Regions from separate parts of the Vibrio sp. F13 genome, predicted to be linked through region 3. Evidence: predicted binding sites of a transcription regulator. Region 3 holds the regulator's gene; each other region holds the start of a gene.
The links. Region 3 encodes MetJ, which represses methionine synthesis genes. Its sites were predicted from a motif close to TTAGACNTNTANANGTCTAA; they were not measured.

Region 1 (2,208 bases), 1.6 Mb from region 3:
ACTCGCAGCGGCGGGGTTTATTGCGTTTGCACCTGATGCACTCTATTCGCTTGGCGGGTATCCAGGTAATGATGATGAAGGTCGAACGATGCAGAAGTCGCTATCAAAAGAGAAAATCGAAGAAGACTTTATCGCAGCGGCAAACTTCTTGAAGTCCCATGAAAAAAGTAACGGTAAGCTAGGCGCAGTCGGTTTCTGCTTCGGTGGCTATATCGTGAATATGTTGGCCGCTGTCATGCCAGAGCAACTCGATGCAGGCGTTCCATTTTATGGTACTCCTGCCGCACCAGATTTAAGAAAAAATGTAAAAGGCCCCTTGCTCATCCAATTTGCGGGAATCGATAAACGCGTGAATGCGACTTGGCCAGATTATGAAGCCGAACTCAAAGAGAACGAAGCAGACTACACAGCTTACATCTATGACGGCGTGAACCATGGCTTCCATAACGATTCAACTGGCCGCTATGCTGAAGAAGAAGCAGAGTTAGCTTGGAAACGTACACTTGAGTTCTTTAACCAAAAGCTTTCTTAATAGTTAGCTTTACTGAACCCGTTTTCTTTAGATTCCGAGTGACTGCCCTATTCCCTACAAAACCCAAAAGGCCTCGCACTCGCGAGGCCTTTGTTGGTCGGTAATCAGTTCCTCCTTTTTCCATTACCAACAATAGATTTGAGATGTAAACCAAGGGGGTTAGAAGGGGATTGTCGGTCGAGTCTCACGTACAGAAGCCTCGTTGATTCACTGACTTAACCGCTCATCAATGTAACTTCGCTTCAAACAAACCTATTGACCCGATCGCGCAAATAGATAATATAGATAGCTAGACGTCTACATGTCTTTTATTTATTAAATGGAGTTATCATGAACAGCTACAAAAAAATCACAGCATCCCTGTTGGCATTAGCTTTCGTATTCGGTGTAACAGGATGTGGAAAAAAAGACGAGGCTGTCATCAAGATTGGGGCGACAGTTGGCCCACATGCACAAGTTGTACAAGCTGTTGCCAAAGAAGCAGCAAAGCAAGGGATAAACATTGAACTCGTCGAGTTCTCAGACTATATCACCCCTAACGCAGCATTAGATGATGGAAGTATCCAACTGAACAGTTACCAGCATCAGCCATTCCTCGATAACTTTAATGCCAATCACGATAGCCAGTTAGTTTCTATCGGACGTTCAATTTTGATGCGTATGGGCATTTACTCGAACAAGTACACTTCGCTTGATTCTATTCCCGAAAACGCTCGAATCGCGATTCCAAACGATCCAACGAATGGCGGGCGTGGACTATTACTGCTTGAAGATGCAGGGCTGATCTCATTAAAAGACAACGCTGGTTTCAACGCGTCTTTAAACGATATTGTTAGCAACCCGAAGAACATTCGATTTGTTGAAGTGGATGCCGCGCAGCTACCCCGCTCTCTTGACGATGTAGATGCTGCTGCAATCACCATGAACTATGTAATGTCGGCTGGACTCGACCCTAAGAAACAAGGCATTTACTTAGAGAAAAAAGACGCACCTTTAGCAGTGATGGTTGTTGCGGCGCGAGAAGAAGACAAAAATAATGAAACGTATAAAAAGATTATCTCAATTTACCACTCACAAGAGATCAATGACTTTTTAGACAGCACTTTCAAAGGCACCATCGAAGCCGCAAATTAAGCTAAATCGTTTCAGATTTGGCGTTGCATGATACTCATAAAGCAACGCCAGATTTGAGTTGGCGGGTTGTCGTTGACGCATTCCAGCTTCTTTTCAAATTAGAGAGCAAAGCTTTAGTTACTTGAATGGAGGTTGAAAACCATATCGTCAGAGCAGATTATGTAAGCATAAAATTCAATTAAATCTGGGGGCTTTGCATGAAAAAAGAAGTGATACTTTTTGATATAAACGAAACGGTTTTAAATTTGGAGTCATTACAGCCTAAATTTAAAGCGGTGTTTGGAAAGGAGGATGCATTATCACTTTGGTTTTCAAAGCTTTTACACTCTTCAACGGTTTGCATCGCAACAAACGTAAAATCTACTTTTTCTGAATTAGCGAATGCAGCGCTCAACGCTATTGCACAGCGATACAAGTGTGATTTAACGGCAGAAAGCAAAAGTGCCTTGTTAACTTCTTTTGCCAATCTACCAGCGCACACTGATATCAAAGCATCTTTACTTAAATTGCGTAACAACGGCTTTAAAACCGTCGCTTTTTCC
Region 2 (2,208 bases), 480 kb from region 3:
GCGTGATACGGTTGACTTACCAACACCGGACAGCTTTGCAATATCAAGAATAGTGAGTTTTTTGCTCATAAAAAGTCTAACGTTAAAGAGAAGAGAAGAAAAAGTGAGGGTAGATTCCCTCACTTAACTGTTTGTAAATACTAGCAGTTCTTACTATGACTTACTTTTGGCAATTTCGATAGACTACGCGACCAAGTTCTAGACGCGCATTGTCACCTTTCGTGCGCAAAGTGATGCTGTTAATCATCTCTGAAGTGCCATCATCTAAGATGTATTTGGTTCCTGAGCCCGCTGGAACTTGAGTCAGGCGGTATTCATTATCAGGCAAGCGTAGTACCGCTTTTTCATTATCAAGGTAAGACACATCAAACGAGACGTCAGACTCACATTGAAAAGTCGCGAATTGATCATTCGATGTTGCGCTATCAGTCTCAGGGGCTGCTGATTTAGAGCACCCAACCAATGCTACTGTACATAGAGATGCTACCAACATAGCTTTCATACTTCGTTCCTCATCTTTATATAGTCAACGACACTTAGCCTATTCACAGGTTCGAACAAACCTAATGTAAGTGCCTAATGATAGGTCCATACCTTAGTGATAAATAAAACGTTTAGCCTTTTAAGAAAGCGGGTACGTCTTTAATGCTATCAAGTACCACGCTAGCCAACGCTTCACCTTTTTCAGTGATGGGTTTACCCGTTCTTACCAAGACTTTAGTACCAACACCTGCTGCTTCTGCAGCCATCATGTCTTCCGCTTTATCGCCGATCATGACCGAGTTAGCCATATCAATCTTCAGAAAGTCACGAGCAGAAATGAACATGCCTGGCTTTGGCTTACGACATTCACAATCTTGCTTGTAGTCACCAATACCGTGCTCAGCGTGGTGAGGACAGTAATAAATGCCATCGAGCTCGACACCATTATCAACAAAGTTCCAATCCATCCACTGCGTTAAAGAAAGAAAACGGTCTTCACTAAACATGCCGCGAGCAATGCCTGACTGGTTAGTCACTAGCACCAATAAATAGCCCATATCTTTAAACGCTTTCGCCGCTTCAAACACACCGTCAATGTATTCAAAGTCATGCTCATCATGTACGTAGCCGTGGTCAACGTTAATCACACCATCACGATCTAAAAAAACAGCAGGTTTAGACAAAATTTTGTTCTCTATCAACTCTCTATTAATCATTAATTATTACACGCTTTATTTGCTTCATCACTATCTATTTAGTTTTGCGTTCGTTAACGAATTGTTTCTAGCTTAGCCATACAATCGACGTTTAGCCGTCTAGACGTAAAAATATCTATTGACTTAGATCATAGAACACCATAGCATCGTCTGTAAATCGAGCGAGCTATCGACATATTATTCTGTTCTACCTGCACGGGTTTCTCTATGATTAAAGTGAATCAAGTCAACAAGGTTTTTTATCAAGGTACTAAAGAAATCAATGCCTTAATTGATATCAACCTCCACATTCCTCAAGGTCAAATCTTTGGAGTCATCGGCTCTTCAGGTGCAGGCAAAAGTACCCTAATCCGCTGTGTAAATATGTTGGAAGCACCGACCTCTGGTGAAGTGATTGTTGACGGTATCGACCTAACAAAACTCAGCAAATCAGAACTTAGCGAAGCGCGCCGTAACATCGGCATGATATTCCAGCACTTCAACCTGCTGTCTTCTCGTACTGTATTTAACAATGTAGCACTGCCTTTAGAACTTGCTGGTAAAGATAAAGCGATTATTGAAGCAAAAGTGAGTGAGTTACTTGAACTCGTTGGCTTAGCGGATAAGCGAGACACCTACCCGGCAAACCTAAGTGGCGGTCAAAAGCAGCGTGTTGCGATTGCTCGTGCACTGGCCTCTGATCCGAAAGTACTGCTGTGTGACGAAGCGACCAGCGCATTGGACCCTGCGACCACTCAATCGATTCTTGAGCTACTGCGTGAAATCAACCGCAAGCTGAACATCACTATCCTGCTTATTACGCACGAGATGGATGTAGTGAAAAGCATTTGTCACGAAGTGGCGATCATTGGCGGTGGTGAATTGGTAGAGAAAGGCACAGTTGGTGACATCTTTGCTCACCCTAAAACTGAACTAGCGCATCAATTCATTCGTTCAACGTTGGATCTGACGATCCCTGAAGATTACCAAGCACGCCTGCAAGAGACTCGCGTAAACAGCAGCTACCCGT
Region 3 (2,208 bases):
ACCAACCTCTTTCGCTTTACGGCAAGTTTCTGCAATATCAACCACGCGAACCAGTGGATTCGATGGGGTTTCAATTAAGATCAACTTTGGCTTAAGCGCGAGCGCCGCATCCAGCGCTGCTTGATCCGATTGATCAACGAACAGAACTTTGAAGTCACCTTTTAGCGAGCGAGTGTTAAACAGACGGTAAGTACCGCCGTAGCAATCGTGCGGTGCAATAATAAGATCATCGCCGCCTAAGAAAGCCGAAACCCATAAGTTAAGCGCCGAAGTACCACAGTTAGTCACAACCGCGCCTTTGCCTGATTCAAGCTCAAACAGTGCCGTCTCTAATAAACCGCGGTTTGGGTTACCAGAACGGGTGTAATCGTACTTTGGCACTTCACCAAAAGCGGGAAACCCATAGTTAGTCGAAAGATAAATGGGTGGGACAACGGCATGGTGTTGCGTGTCTGACTCGATACCAGTACGTACTGCGATTGTTGCTGGCTTCCGGCTGCTCATAGGTGCTTCCTTACAAGTTTTGCGTCTGAGAATCACAGCGGCTTGTCGGCATTTTGCGGCTGTGTTAGATATATGTTATTCACTTTACTTTCATAAACGTGAGACGTCAACACTTCTAGACGTCTATATGTCTTTGCTTATGGCAGTAAATCCCGCTAAAATCACCACTATTAATTTATTCTAACAACTAAAGTGATGAAGGTACGCAATGGCCGACTGGAATGGTGAATACATAAGCCCATATGCTGAGCATGGAAAGAAAAGCGAACAAGTAAAGAAAATTACAGTTTCTATCCCTCTAAAAGTGTTAAAGGTTCTTACTGACGAGCGTACTCGCCGCCAGATTAATAACCTACGCCATGCAACAAACAGTGAGCTACTGTGCGAAGCCTTTCTACATGCGTACACAGGCCAACCACTACCAACGGATGAAGACCTTCGTAAAGACCGCCCAGACGATATTCCTGCTGAAGTGAAAAAGCTGATGACAGAGATGGGTATCGAGTTCGAAGCGTTTGACGAAGAATAAAAACAACTCAGTCACTGCCTTCATTATTGATTCGCTCTAGCTGAACCTTATTTATCACATCGCGCATAGCTTTTTATGATTGCGCTGTGAATGATAGACATAAAAAAACCGACTCCAGATGAGTCGGTTTTTTATTATTCTTTTTGGCTCAATAGAGCAATAGCTATTAAGCCATATAGTTAGCAGGCATCTCGATACGAGCTACGCCAGATTCAACAGCCGCTTCCGCAACTGCTCGTGCTACGCGAGGAAGTAGACGTGGGTCCATTGGCTTAGGAATGATGTAACCCTTACCGAACTCCAGTGCAGTCTCGCCCGCAGCTGCTAGTACTTCAGCTGGAACTTCTTCTTTCGCCAGTTCACGAATCGCTTTAACCGCCGCTAGCTTCATTTCGTCATTAATTTCGCTCGCACGCACGTCTAGTGCACCACGGAAAATGAATGGGAAACAAAGTACGTTGTTTACTTGGTTAGGGTAATCACTGCGGCCTGTACCCATGATTAGGTCAGAACGAACTTCGTGTGCAAGCTCAGGCTTGATCTCTGGATCTGGGTTTGAACATGCAAACACAACAGGCTTATCAGCCATCAGCGTTAGTGCTTCAGCAGGCAGTAGATTCGGCCCCGATACACCCAAGAACAGGTCAGCGCCTTCGATAACATCTTCAAGCGTACGCTTATCAGTGTTATTTGCGAACAGCTCTTTGTATTCGTTGAGGTCATCACGACGAGTATGGATCACACCTTTACGGTCAAGCATGTAGATTTTTTCACGCTGAGCGCCACACTTAATCAGTAGTTCCATACAAGCAACCGCCGCTGCGCCAGCACCTAAACAAACGATCTTACACTCTTCAAGTTTCTTACCTTGAAGCTCGATCGCATTCAGCATACCCGCTGCCGTTACAATCGCAGTACCGTGTTGGTCATCGTGGAATACCGGAACATCACAACGTTCAATCAGGCGACGTTCAATCTCAAAACAGTCTGGTGCTTTGATGTCTTCCAGGTTAATACCGCCGAATGTATCTGCGATATTCGCAACTGTATCAACGAACTCATCGATTGTGCGGTGTTTTACTTCAATATCGATAGAATCTAAACCAGCAAAACGCTTAAACAGGAGCGCTTTGCCTTCCATAACAGGTTTAGAAGCAATAGGGCCAAGGTTACCT

Region 1: a site for MetJ is predicted at 814-833, ahead of LMH68_RS01605 (MetQ/NlpA family ABC transporter substrate-binding protein). Genes of this name have one in related genera too.
Region 2: a site for MetJ is predicted at 1,291-1,310, ahead of metN (methionine ABC transporter ATP-binding protein MetN). Genes of this name have one in related genera too.

What each region holds. Positions count from the first base shown of each region.
Region 1 is NZ_CP170175.1:341,902-344,109, forward strand. It holds gene LMH68_RS01600 (dienelactone hydrolase family protein) at 1-532, shown strand, start outside; gene LMH68_RS01605 (MetQ/NlpA family ABC transporter substrate-binding protein) at 863-1,666, shown strand; gene LMH68_RS01610 (haloacid dehalogenase type II) at 1,864-2,208, shown strand, end outside.
Region 2 is NZ_CP170175.1:2,498,151-2,500,358, reverse strand. It holds gene treR (trehalose operon repressor TreR) at 1-69, opposite strand, end outside; gene LMH68_RS11605 (MliC family protein) at 161-502, opposite strand; gene gmhB (D-glycero-beta-D-manno-heptose 1,7-bisphosphate 7-phosphatase) at 615-1,199, opposite strand; gene metN (methionine ABC transporter ATP-binding protein MetN) at 1,407-2,208, shown strand, end outside.
Region 3 is NZ_CP170175.1:2,015,837-2,018,044, reverse strand. It holds gene LMH68_RS09235 (O-succinylhomoserine (thiol)-lyase) at 1-504, opposite strand, end outside; gene metJ (met regulon transcriptional regulator MetJ) at 713-1,033, shown strand; gene LMH68_RS09225 (malic enzyme-like NAD(P)-binding protein) at 1,200-2,208, opposite strand, start outside.